One region of the Vibrio cyclitrophicus genome, then DNA from elsewhere that is predicted to be linked to it. Evidence: predicted binding sites of a transcription regulator. Region 1 holds the regulator's gene; each other region holds the start of a gene.

Region 1 (4,217 bases):
TGTCGATGCTATCCGTGCGTCCAGTAACTAAAATAATTCCAATGTCTGATTGACTGCGTAATTCGCGAGTTAGCATCAATCCATCTTCGCCTGGTAAGTTGATGTCCAGCATAATGAGATCAACGTTGTTTTCTTCCAACACGTTTCTCATCTGAGCGCCGCTCTCAGCTTCACTCACTGTGTAACCTTCGTTCTGGAAATATCCAACCAGTTTACTGCGGGTTACCACATCATCTTCTACGACCAATACGTGATAGCTCATCTACACCACTTTTCTTATTTAATAGTTTCAATGACTATTCTATTCATAACTAGTAACAATTCTAGTGGTACTGAAGATAAAAGCCAGAAACATGGATTTTTTTTGATACAAGACAATCTTAAACCTTGCTATTTATCGTCCATCGCAATTCAATATAGGCATTACTACGAACGAGTCACTTTGCGCTTAGCAAATAACCTTGTTATTCAGCCTTGGTGTGCTTGTACCCAAATGACTTAACGGCGCTGGGTATATAAACATCACAAGACTAAATCAGGATCTATGAAATGAAAGATACGAAAGCATTCAACGAGCAAAGAGCAGAAATTTACTGGTGGTTATCAAGCTTATTCGCCAAAGAGCTCACTCAAGAAGAACTCGATCACTACCACTCTGTTGAAATTCGTTCTTTCCTTTCTGGTTTAGGTTCGAATGAAGCTCTAAAGCCTTCGATTGATAAGCTTGTAGACGCATTGAACCGTCTACAAACACGTGAAGATGCCCAACTGGAACTGTCTGCTGACTTCTGCGACCTTTTCTTGAAGACAGACAAACATGGTGCTTTACCTTACGCTTCAATGTACATCGGCGAAACAGGTCTATTAAACGATAAGCCAGCTAAAGACATGGAAGACATCATGGCTAAGCACAACTTAATCGTGAACCAAGACTTAAAAGAACCTGCAGATCACATTGCTATCGAACTCGACTTCCTTGGCAATCTAATCATCCGTTCAAATGAAACTGAGCTTGAAGAAGAATTAGAGAAATCGTTCGTCATTCAACAGCAGTTTATCGATCAGCAACTACTTACTTGGTTGCCAAAGTTTAATGTGAAATGTCATGACGTTGACCAGTTTGGTTTCTACGCTTCGGTCTCGTCTTTGCTACTCGCATTTTGCAATTTAGACACTCAATATTTAGCTGGTGAATAAGTTCGCCCAACGACTAGGTAAATAAATTCAGTAGAATGTGACAATTCACCCGGATTTCTGGGTGAATTATATTGCGAGTAATTTCTAGTCAGTCTAAAATTGTGACCGCAAACGATAAAATATGAAACATTCACGAAATGCTAAGCTTATTTAAGTTCAAAGCATTTCGGTGTTAAGACAAGCCGCTCAATAGCGGTTTTTTGTTTTTTAGCACTTTAGTACCCAAAGAGCCCTACAAATTTAAGCTCTTAGTTAAGTAGCTTAACGGCTACTTTATTCCGTACTTTGGGAAAGTAGCTTCTAATAGGATAAAACCATGGCCACTATAAAAGATGTCGCTCGCTTAGCAGGCGTATCAACAACAACCGTTTCTCACGTAATCAACAAAACACGTTTTGTCGCAGAAGCGACTCAAGAAAAAGTAAACAAAGCCGTAGACGAACTAAACTATGCACCGAGTGCTGTTGCTCGTAGTTTGAAATGTAATACAACACGCACTATCGGCATGCTAGTAACTCAGTCAACCAACCTATTCTTCTCTGAGGTTATCGATGGCGTAGAGAGCTACTGCTACCGTCAAGGCTACACTTTGATTTTGTGTAACACAGGCGGTATTTATGAGAAGCAACGTGATTACATTCGAATGCTTGCAGAGAAGCGTGTAGATGGCATCTTGGTTATGTGTTCAGACCTAACTGAAGAACTAAGAGAAATGTTAGACCGTCACGCTGACATTCCTAAAGTAGTGATGGACTGGGGTCCTGAGAGCTCTCAAGCCGACAAGATCATTGATAACTCTGAAGAAGGTGGCTACCTAGCGACCAAGTACCTTATTGAACGCGGTCACTCTAAGATTGCTTGTTTAAGTGGCCACTTAGATAAAGCAGCCTGTGTTGAACGTATCGCAGGATACAAACGTGCATTTGACGAAGCTAATATTGCCACTGACGAACGCTTGATCATTGAAGGTAACTTTGAATGTGATACTGCTGTTATAGCAGCAGATAAGATTGTTGAGATGAAAGATCGCCCAACGGCAGTGTTCTGTTTCAACGACACCATGGCACTAGGTTTGATGAGTCGATTACAAGAAAAAGGAATTCGCATTCCTGAAGATATATCAGTTATTGGTTACGATAACATCGAACTCGCTGAATATTTCTCCCCACCATTGACCACGGTTCACCAACCGAAGCGTCGTGTTGGTAAAAATGCATTCGAAATTTTGTTAGAACGCATCAAAGATAAAGATCATGAAAAACGCGTTTTCGAAATGCACCCTGAAATTGTTGAGCGAAGTACAGTTAAAACGTTAAATTAATTGATAAATTCAGTTTATTCTAATCAAGCGCACCTTTAGGTGCGCTTTTTTTATCAACAACATTAATGAACCTGGTATCATAACAGCAAGATCATTAATTGAAGCAATATCACATTTTGAAATAACAAGTGTGAGCTTCATTCAACAAAAACTTTATTCTATTTAATCAGTCACGCACAGGGCAAACCACTCGAAAGAGTGAGACGCAAAGCTTCCGGCCTAAACCACTCGTTGGTATGGTAGCGGGGTTACCGATGGCAAAATGCAGTGGTTACTAATAATTTAGTAATTTACGGCTTATTGACAATTTAGTTGCAACATTTTGCTAATCTCTCGGACCTGCTTATTTGGTGGCGTAGTTCAAATACACCGAGATAAATAACATGGATAAACCGATACTAAAGGACTCAATGAAGTTATTTGAGTCCCTAGGAAAAATAAAATCACGTTCAATGTTTGGTGGCTTCGGTCTTTTTGCCGATGACACGATGTTTGCTCTGGTTGTAAATGACCAGTTGCATATACGAGCGGACAAATGCACAACAAAGCAATTTGAACAACAAGGGTTTCAACCTTACGTTTACAAAAAACGTGGCTTCCCTGTTGTTACTAAATATTTCGCTTTGCCTGAAGGCCTGTGGCAGGATCAAGAAAAAATCTTGCAGCTTGCGACTACGTCTTTGGGTTTTGCTAAAGATGAAAAAGCTGAACAGTCTTCTGCTGAACCAACTCGATTAAAAGACCTTCCTAACCTTCGACTTGCTACCGAGCGCATGTTGAAAAAGGCTGGGATAGATTCCGTAGAACGTTTATATGAATCTGGCTCTGTAAACGCGTTTAACGCCATCAAGGAATCTCACGCGTCCTCTGTCAGTATCGAGTTACTTTGGGCGCTAGAAGGTGCGATTAATGGTACACATTGGTCTGTTATACCGCAGCAGCGTCGCGAAGAGCTTATCAGTCGCGTAAATTAACATTGTCAGTTAAAACTACACATAACTAAGCCGCATTTATGCGGCTTTTTTTTATATCTGTTGAAAGTTAATCTAAGCTTTACCTGTCTATCTATACTATCGGTATGCATTGAAAATTTAGAGGAAGTATCAATGAGTAAGAAAATGATATTGGGTATTGTGTTGGTCATAACGATTGTCTTACTAGGCGTCAACTTTGGCCAATACCTCACACTTGAGAATGCCAAGGCTCAGCAAGCCGTTTTGAATGAATACATTGACAGTAATTTTATCGCCGCGGCTGCTATTTATTTCGCAGCTTACGTCATGATTACCGCTTTCTCGATTCCAGGAGCTGCTGTTGTGACCCTATTGGGTGCTGCGCTCTTTGGTTTTTGGAATAGTTTGTTATTGGTGTCATTCGCCAGTGCAATCGGTGCAACTATCGCCTTTTTGAGTAGCCGCTATTTGTTACGTGACTGGATTCAAACCAAATTCGGCGACAAATTGGCGACCATGAATAAAGGTGTCGAAAAAGACGGGGCATTTTACTTATTTTCTCTACGCCTGATCCCTGTATTCCCATTTTTCCTTATCAACCTGTTGATGGGTCTAACGCCGATGTCGGTAAGTCGTTACTACATTACGAGTCAAATTGGGATGTTGCCAGGTACAGCTGTTTTCTTAAATGCTGGTACTCAACTCGCAGAAATAGATTCACTTTCGGGTATCGTGTCTCCTTCAGT
Region 2 (4,217 bases), 750 kb from region 1:
CCAGTTCCAATTCGATTTTCTCTTCCGCACGAGCTTGAGATTTAACGCCAGAAAATAGCGCCTCAGAATTCGTTAGTAGGGCAGTACTTTTACAAATAGTTTCTAGCTCGGCTTGGCCTTGGTGTGCTTTGCTGTACAGAATGTCGAAGTCGGTGTAGGGCTGAGTCGGACGCGAGTCGAATGCTTTGATACCGTATAGGCCGCTTAGGCTGTGACGGAATACGTTTGACGATACTTGATTTTGCGCAGGTGTGCGCGTTTGATCGGTTGAACTTGTTGAAACAGGTGCTGCTGCGAATGCAGGCGCTCGGCTCAATACTAAAAGCATTAGGGCCGTCGTACGGAGAAATACACTCATTCAAACTCCAAAATACAAGGTTACAAAAACGGGTAGTCAAAAGGGGTAACCAGTAACGCATAAGAGTAAAAATAGCTTAACTAAACTCACTACATATTAAATGGGGCTAGCTAAGGCAGAAACCAACTCTAACGTTTAATATTGCTTTAAAATGTGAACATATAGACAAATAATTCAAGCATTTGTTCCTCGGTTTTAAGAATTTTGAACTCAGCCAGTGTTTAACTTTTAGTGAGACCAACGATGAACTTTAAACCAAGGTAAGGTTGCTCTTACCTCTCTATACTGTACCCTTGCATTATGACTGTTTAACATGAACGAAAGATGAATAATCCTGAATTTTGGCACAATAAATGGGCAGCCAACCAAATAGGCTTCCACCTTGAAGATGTAAACCCACTTCTGATTGAATTTTGGGAAAAGACGGAACCTAGCTACGAGAAGAGTGTGTTCGTGCCTCTATGTGGTAAGAGTGAAGATCTGATTTGGTTAGCGACGAAGCATGAAGATGTTCAAGGTGTCGAATTAAGCCAGATTGCGGTTCGCGCATTTTTTGCAGAGCATCTTTACACGCCGACTGTGACTCAAATTAGTGGTCAGCATGAGCTTTATCAATTCGATGAACTTAATATTTATACGGGTGATTATTTCTCAGCACCGATTCAGCCTGTAGACATTATCTATGATCGTGCCTCTTTGGTAGCTTTACCTGCTGACATGCGTGTGCAGTATGTAGAGTGCTTGAAGCAACGGTTAAAGCCGGGCGGCAAGATCTTACTTGTGACATTAGATTACGCTCAGAACGAGATGGCAGGACCTCCGTTTAGCGTACCTAAGTTAGAGATCGAACAGTTGTTCTCAGGTTATAAGATCACACTGTTGAATCAAGATATCGCAGACGATGAACATCCTAAGATTGCCAAGAAAGGCTTATCTCGATTTAGTGAAGAAGTGTATTTGATTGAGTCTGAATCTTAAACTCAACTAGCTCTCAAGTGAAAAAACTATTTCAATATAAAAAATGATACCAACAAAAAGACGGGCTTAGTAGCCCGTCTTTTTTATTGTTCAGATTTGAAGTTGTGATTGTTGAGAATTAAATAGCTGTCTAGTAAATCACTTTTACTTTTGAAGCACTCTCAATAGCATCTTCAATCGCTGTTTCAGTGCTCTTACGACGAGTCAACGCCACACCTAGACGACGGCGACCATCGATGTCAGGCTTACCAAACAAACGAACTTGCGTTTGTGGTGCGTCTAGCGCCTCTGTAAGACCTTCGAAACGAATGTTGTTTGAAGTGCCTTGGCCTAAGATAACGGCAGATGCACACGGACCATATTGAGTAATTGACTTAATCGGCATGCCAGTAAATGCGCGAACGTGTAGCGCGAATTCAGAGGAATCTTGAGACATTAAAGTCACTAAGCCAGTATCGTGTGGGCGAGGGGATACTTCGTTGAAGATAACATGGTCGCCTTTAACGAACAGTTCCACACCAAAGATACCGTGACCGCCCAGTGCGTTAACGACTTGCTCTGCAGTGTATTGCGCCGCTTTTAGTGCGTTGTCTGACATTAATTGCGGTTGCCATGATTCACGGTAATCACCGTCTTCTTGGCGGTGACCGATAGGCGCGCAGAAATGAACACCATCAACAGCACGAACAGTCAGCAGCGTGATTTCGTAATCAAAATCGATAAAGCCTTCAACGATCACACGACCAGCGCCAGTGCGACCACCTTCTTGTGCGTAATCCCAAGACTTTTGAATATCGTCTTGTGTTTTAATAACGCTTTGGCCTTTGCCTGATGAACTCATAACAGGCTTAACCACACAAGGCATACCTACGAATTCTACCGCTGCTGAGAAATCTTCAAATGTGTCCGCGAAGCGATATGGAGATGTGCTCAGTTTTAACTCTTCAGCCGCTAGACGACGGATACCTTCTCGGTTCATCGTCAACTTAGTCGCGTTCGCTGTGGGAACGACATTTAGGCCTTGCGCTTCCATCTCTACCAGCTTGCTGGTGGCAATAGCTTCGATTTCTGGAACCACATAATCTGGTTTTTCTAGTTCAATGACAGCTTGCAGTGCATCGCTGTCCAACATGTCTAATACATGGCTACGATGTGCAACTTGCATAGCCGGTGCATCAGCGTAACGGTCACATGCAATAACTTCCAAACCTAAACGTTGGCACTCGATAGCAACTTCTTTACCCAGTTCACCTGAACCTAATAGAAGTACACGAGTAGCATTTTCACGAGTAGCGGTACCAAACATAGAAATTCCTTCCGATCTTTTGAACGATTGATTTAAACGGGGTGATCATACTTATTTAAAGGATAAAAGCAAACGTTTGCGCGGGTTGTCGCATGAATTTGAAGTATAAAAAAAGCAGCTCTATAAAATAGGGCTGCTTATGTAAAATATTGTTAACCAGATGTACTTAGATTGCTAAGTAAGTAACTGGAATGTCAGGGTTAATCGCCTCTAACGTAGACTGAGTATCGGCTAGGTGACTGATGCTACCATCGGCAATTTCAACTAAGGCAGCGTTTTCGATCTGCTCGAAATCGAAGCCAGCCAGTTTAAGTTGAACAAGCGCGACTTGTAATGGCGGTAGACTAGGGTTGAATGCCGCGTTTTCTGCGTATGCACCTGTAAAGATTTCACCTGTTGTCAGTTGTAGCGAGACGCCACTTAGGTTCTTTGTGTAGGGAGCATGGCTACGGTTTAATGCTGTTAGTGCGCTTACCACAACAGGGCTCGTTTCTTCTGATGTGTACTGGTGATCCAGCTTAGTCATTAGGCCAGTTGTGATGCCCAAATCAGCAGGGCCGAAAGAGTCAGGTAGGTATTCTTGCAGTGACATTTCATCACGCTGTGGTAATTGAACTTTAAGTTCTTTTGCCGTTGTCAGTTCGTTCATGAATTGGCGACAGTGACCACAAGGGCTGAAGTTGATCGTGATATCAGAAAGGCCTTCTTCACCCTTCATCCAAGCGTGGCTGATGGCTGATTGTTCAGCATGAACTGTTTGACCAAGTTGTGCACCTGCAATTTCCAAGTTTGCACCGAAGTACAGGCGACCAGATAGGCCACGCACGATGGCACCAACATAGAAGTCAGAAAGTGGCGCATAAGAGTATGCTGCTGCGATTGGCAGTAAAGCTAGGCGAACTTCTTTATCAGAAAGGCCGCTTGCATCCAGTAAGCTTTGAAACTGCTCTTTAGAGATAGTGGCGTCAAAGTTGTCTGCTAATACGATGTCACTCAAAAGCGCTTTTATTGATGTTGGAGCACTTTCCAGCGCCAGGGTAATACGACTGTTCATGTTGAATCCTTAATTGACCTTAGGCTTTAATTTTATGCAATACTCAGGATTTTTCTGTGATAGTGATCACCATTGCGCTTTTGTTGTTACATTGGCTTGCATAATTAGAGTGAGGTCACAGATGAAATCGATTGCAAGGACAAAAACTACCCTTGATCTCTCATTTGTTGTCTGAAATCGGGGTATGTTTAGCTAAAAATTGCTGAACAAATGAGAATAAAAAGCCCAAACAGACACTGAAATGCTCAGAGTTTCGCTTGGGCTTATTGGATGTTTTTAAAGCTTAAGTCCCAATCTATGAATCTATTAGCTTGAGCTGTAGCCATTAACTGAAGTTGTAGATCATTAACGTTAGCTTTTAGTTACTAGCTTAAGCATAGACCCAAACCACGATAGAAAATATGGTCGGTGCAATAATCGAGGTAATGACGCCACAAAGTACTAAAGCTAGTGAACTGAATGCAGCATCTTGTGGATTCTTTTCAGCGCAAGTTGCCGTTCCCAACGCATGCGATACTGTG
Region 3 (4,217 bases), 1.2 Mb from region 1:
GGTAAATACGCGGCTGCAAAACCTTCACCGACCGCCTGCATATAAGCGAAGCTCTTTTCAAAGCCCCACTCGTTTAAGTCATCAAAGAACAGACCGCCAACACCACGTGTTTCATCACGGTGAGGTAGATAGAAGTACTTATCACACCACTCTTTGTGTTCTTGGTAAACATCATCACCAAATGGTGCACACAGGTCTTTAGCAGTTTGATGCCAAGATTGGCAATCTTCATCGACAGGATAGAATGGCGTTAAATCAAAACCACCACCGAACCACCAGATAGGATCTTCCCCTTCCTTTTCGGCAATAAAGAATCGTACGTTCGCGTGTGAGGTTGGGATGTATGGGTTTTTAGGATGGATAACTAATGAGACACCCATAGCTTCAAACTTACGTCCGGCTAATTCAGGACGGTGAGCTGTTGCAGAGGCAGGCATAGCCTTACCAGCGACATGAGAAAAGTTAACACCGCCTTGCTCAAATACCGCACCATTGGTCATCACGCGAGTTCGACCACCGCCACCAAGACGTTCGCCAGGTTCACGCTGCCATGCATCTTCTTCAAAAAGAGCTGCACCATCAGCTTGTTCAAGCTGTTGGCAAATCGAATCTTGTAGGCTCAGTAAAAACTGCTTTACTGCTTCTTTATCAATTGCTGACATCTTACTTCCTTTGCAGGGTTTAACCCTGTCTTAATATTTTCGACGTTTTTGCATCTCTAATTTCGCTTGGTTTTTCGCGACCACCCGTGTGACCTTCTAAAATAGAGACTAGATATTGGCCAAGTTGCTGCTGAACTTCTTCAGTCGTCATGCAAGGCGGCTCGCCAGTCAGGTTGGCACTGGTAGAGGTTAACGGCTTACCGAATTCATTACACATTCTTTGAACTAAAGGGTGATCAGTCACTCGTACTGCAATGGAATCAAACTGGCCGCTGACCCAGTTAGTCACTTTGCTGCTGGTTGGCATGATCCAAGTAACTGGGCCAGGCCACGTTGCTTTTACGGTCGCTAACTGCGCTTCCGTCAACTGGCTTTCATCAATATAAGGCAACAACTGCTCATAACTCGCAGCAATTAGGATCAACCCTTTCTCCATCGGTCGCTGTTTTAAATCGAGCAATTTCTTGATAGCTTGTGGATTATCGGGATCACAACCGACCCCAAAAACGCCTTCGGTAGGGTAAGCAATGACTTCACCTTGCTGTAATGCCTGCAATGTATGTTGAAAGTTATCCACGGGCTGCCTCGTTAATTCAGTTATCAAACTCGCTAAGTGTACAAATTATCATTCACTGTGACTAAAGCTATTTGTTTATAAAATGTATCAATTAACAACTTAGACTGACGCAAACGTTTTCCTTAGGCAGTTTTACCCGTATAATGCGCGCAAAATATCTAATCACTAATTAAATCGTACCTGAAGGAGTTTGAGATGACTGTCGGTATTATCATGGGTTCTAAATCTGATTGGCCAACAATGAAGCTAGCTGCAGAAATGTTGGATCAGTTTGGCGTGGCGTACGAAACAAAAGTGGTTTCTGCTCACCGCACACCTCAGTTGCTTGCAGACTACGCAACCAGTGCGAAAGAGCGCGGTATTAAAGTGATTATTGCGGGTGCGGGTGGTGCTGCGCATCTTCCGGGTATGGCTGCAGCTTTCACAAGCGTACCTGTTCTTGGTGTTCCCGTTCAGTCTAAAGCACTGAAAGGCATGGACTCTCTGCTTTCTATTGTACAAATGCCAAAAGGTATCGCGGTAGGTACTCTGGCTATCGGTGAAGCTGGTGCTGCTAACGCTGGTATCCTAGCCGCGCAAATCATTGGTACTCACAATGAAGAAGTGATGGCAAAAGTAGAAGCGTTCCGCTCTGAGCAAACAGAAACGGTTCTGGCTAATCCAAACCCTGCAGAGGACTAATTCCCATGCATGTTCTTGTGTTAGGCGCGGGCCAACTTGCTCGCATGATGTCCCTAGCTGGGGCACCACTGAATATTGAAATTTCTGCTTTTGATGTTGGCAGCAAAAATATTGTTCACCCATTAACGCAAGCGATTCTAGGCAGCGGCTTAGAAAATGCGATTGAGCGTGCGGACGTCATTACTGCTGAATTCGAACATATCCCTCACGATGTACTTGAGGTGTGTGAGCGCAGCGGTAAGTTCTTACCGACAACAGAAGCAATCAAAGCTGGCGGTGATCGTCGCCTTGAAAAAGCCCTGTTAGACGAAGCAAATGTGAAAAATGCCAAGTACTACGTGATTAATTCTCGCGAAGACTTTGACGCTGCGATCGCTCACGTTGGCTTACCAATGGTATTGAAGAGCACACTTGGCGGCTACGATGGCAAAGGTCAATGGCGCTTAAAGACATTAGACAATGTTGACACGACATGGACAGAAATGGCGGAGTGCATTGCCGCAACAGATAACCAAGCAATTGTGGCTGAAGAGTTCGTCCCGTTTGATCGCGAAGTCTCACTGGTCGGTGCTCGTGGTATCAATGGCGATATTCAAGTGTACCCACTGGCTGAGAATGTTCACACCGATGGCGTGTTGAGCTTATCGACAGCAATTGATGACATTGAACTGCAAGAGCAAGCGAAAACCATGTTCACCTCAGTTGCAGAGCGTTTGGATTACGTTGGTGTGTTGGCGCTTGAATTCTTTGATGTTAAAGGTTCACTGCTTGTAAATGAGATTGCACCACGTGTTCATAACTCTGGCCACTGGACTCAACAAGGTGCTGAAACTTGTCAGTTTGAAAATCACCTACGTGCCGTATGTGGAATGCCACTAGGCAGCACTAAACTGATTCGTCCCACGGCAATGATCAACATTCTTGGCGAAGATACCCTCCCTGAGGCTATTCTGGCTCAAGACGGTTGTCATGTTCATTGGTATGGCAAAGAGAAGCGTGCGGGTCGTAAGATGGGCCACATCAATGTGAGCGCTGACTACAACGCCGAGCTGCAAAGAACATTATGTTCATTGGCAAACATTCTCGATAAGCAAGCCTACCCTGCTGTTCATGAATTTGCAGAGCAACTGAAGTAAGCTTTCATTGTGGGTTTAATATAGAAACGGCGCTCATTGAGCGCCGTTTTTGTGTCTATAACATAAGGTTATTGAGATTGAATGTGGTGACACTTGCGATCAGCACATTGCTTCTTAGTACCACTGGCCGTTTTCTTCTCCAGCAACAATGGAAACAAGCATTCTTCACAACGACCTATAACAGGTGGCTGATTAACGGCGAATTTACACTTAGGGTAGTTATCACAAGCATAGAAGATTTTGCCATAGCGAGATTTACGCTCAACCAAATGGCCTCTGCCACACTCAGGGCAAGCAACAAGTGGCTGCTCTTCAGGCCGTTCTTTCGGTTGGTCCAAAGATTCGATGTGATTACACTCTGGATAGCTGCTACAACCAATAAACATCCCAAAGCGACCTTGCCTTAATACCAATTCGTTTTGGCATTTAGGACATGGTACACCCAGCTCTTTCACCACATGGCCATCGTTTTGATGTAGGGGTTTGATGTAATCGCAACTTGGATACTGCTTGCAGCCTAAAAATGGACCGTGCTTACCATGGCGAAGCTGAAGCTCTCCACCACACTGTGGACATGGTTCATGCTCTAGTGCATGTTCATGTGCTGAAAAAAGCTGATTATCAATCTTACTACTCATGACAAGCCTGTATTAATGCAAGATACCTTGCTCTTTGGTGTACAACAGCTCTTCCATTTGCGTGTAAGCACTTTCATTACCCGGCACATTAAATAGCACCATTAAGATAATCCATTTCAGATCATCCAATTCAAATTCGTTGGTCTCAAGCCCCATCACACGATCAATCACCATTTCACGAATCTCTGTTGTGAGTACATTGATCTGCTCAAGGAACAGTAAGAAACCTCGACACTCCATATTAATACGTGAAATCTCTCGACTGGTATAAATACGCATCGAGGTATTGGAACACACACTAATCGCCGCTTGGTTCTCGGTATCTTGCAATGCTGCAAGATCTTCTAACCAATGGAGAGCCTTATAAATATCATCTTGGTGAAACCCTGCTCGAAGAAGCTCATCTTCCAGCTCATCTTGATCCACCTGCAATTCAGAATCGCTATGGATGTAGGTTTCAAACAAGTACATCAGTATGTCCATCATCATAGCTTAGCCTCTCCCCTTTCGAATATAGCCACCG

The links. The regulator PurR, encoded in region 1, represses purine synthesis genes. The targets are predictions, from matches to a motif close to TNANGNAAACGTTTNCNTNA.
Region 2: the regulator PurR is predicted to act here: its motif matches at 2,707-2,726, upstream of purT (formate-dependent phosphoribosylglycinamide formyltransferase).
Region 3: the regulator PurR is predicted to act here: its motif matches at 1,345-1,364, upstream of purE (5-(carboxyamino)imidazole ribonucleotide mutase).

The regions. Positions count from the first base shown of each region.
Region 1 covers NZ_AP025480.1:1,161,180-1,165,396, reverse strand. The annotation lists gene torR (two-component system response regulator TorR) at 1-262, opposite strand, end outside; gene torD (molecular chaperone TorD) at 550-1,197, shown strand; gene purR (HTH-type transcriptional repressor PurR) at 1,514-2,518, shown strand; cyclic di-GMP riboswitch class I at 2,689-2,774, shown strand; gene OCW38_RS05350 (TfoX/Sxy family DNA transformation protein) at 2,902-3,492, shown strand; gene OCW38_RS05345 (TVP38/TMEM64 family protein) at 3,625-4,217, shown strand, end outside.
Region 2 covers NZ_AP025480.1:1,915,536-1,919,752, reverse strand. The annotation lists gene OCW38_RS08360 (RelA/SpoT domain-containing protein) at 1-358, opposite strand, end outside; gene OCW38_RS08355 (thiopurine S-methyltransferase) at 683-1,336, shown strand; gene purT (formate-dependent phosphoribosylglycinamide formyltransferase) at 1,467-2,642, opposite strand; gene cdd (cytidine deaminase) at 2,809-3,696, opposite strand; gene OCW38_RS08340 (LrgB family protein) at 4,067-4,217, opposite strand, start outside.
Region 3 covers NZ_AP025480.1:3,363,558-3,367,774, forward strand. The annotation lists gene hemF (oxygen-dependent coproporphyrinogen oxidase) at 1-662, opposite strand, end outside; gene OCW38_RS14800 (L-threonylcarbamoyladenylate synthase) at 682-1,239, opposite strand; gene purE (5-(carboxyamino)imidazole ribonucleotide mutase) at 1,435-1,920, shown strand; gene OCW38_RS14810 (5-(carboxyamino)imidazole ribonucleotide synthase) at 1,926-3,056, shown strand; gene OCW38_RS14815 (DNA topoisomerase family protein) at 3,125-3,694, opposite strand; gene OCW38_RS14820 (DUF494 family protein) at 3,707-4,183, opposite strand; gene dprA (DNA-processing protein DprA) at 4,187-4,217, opposite strand, start outside.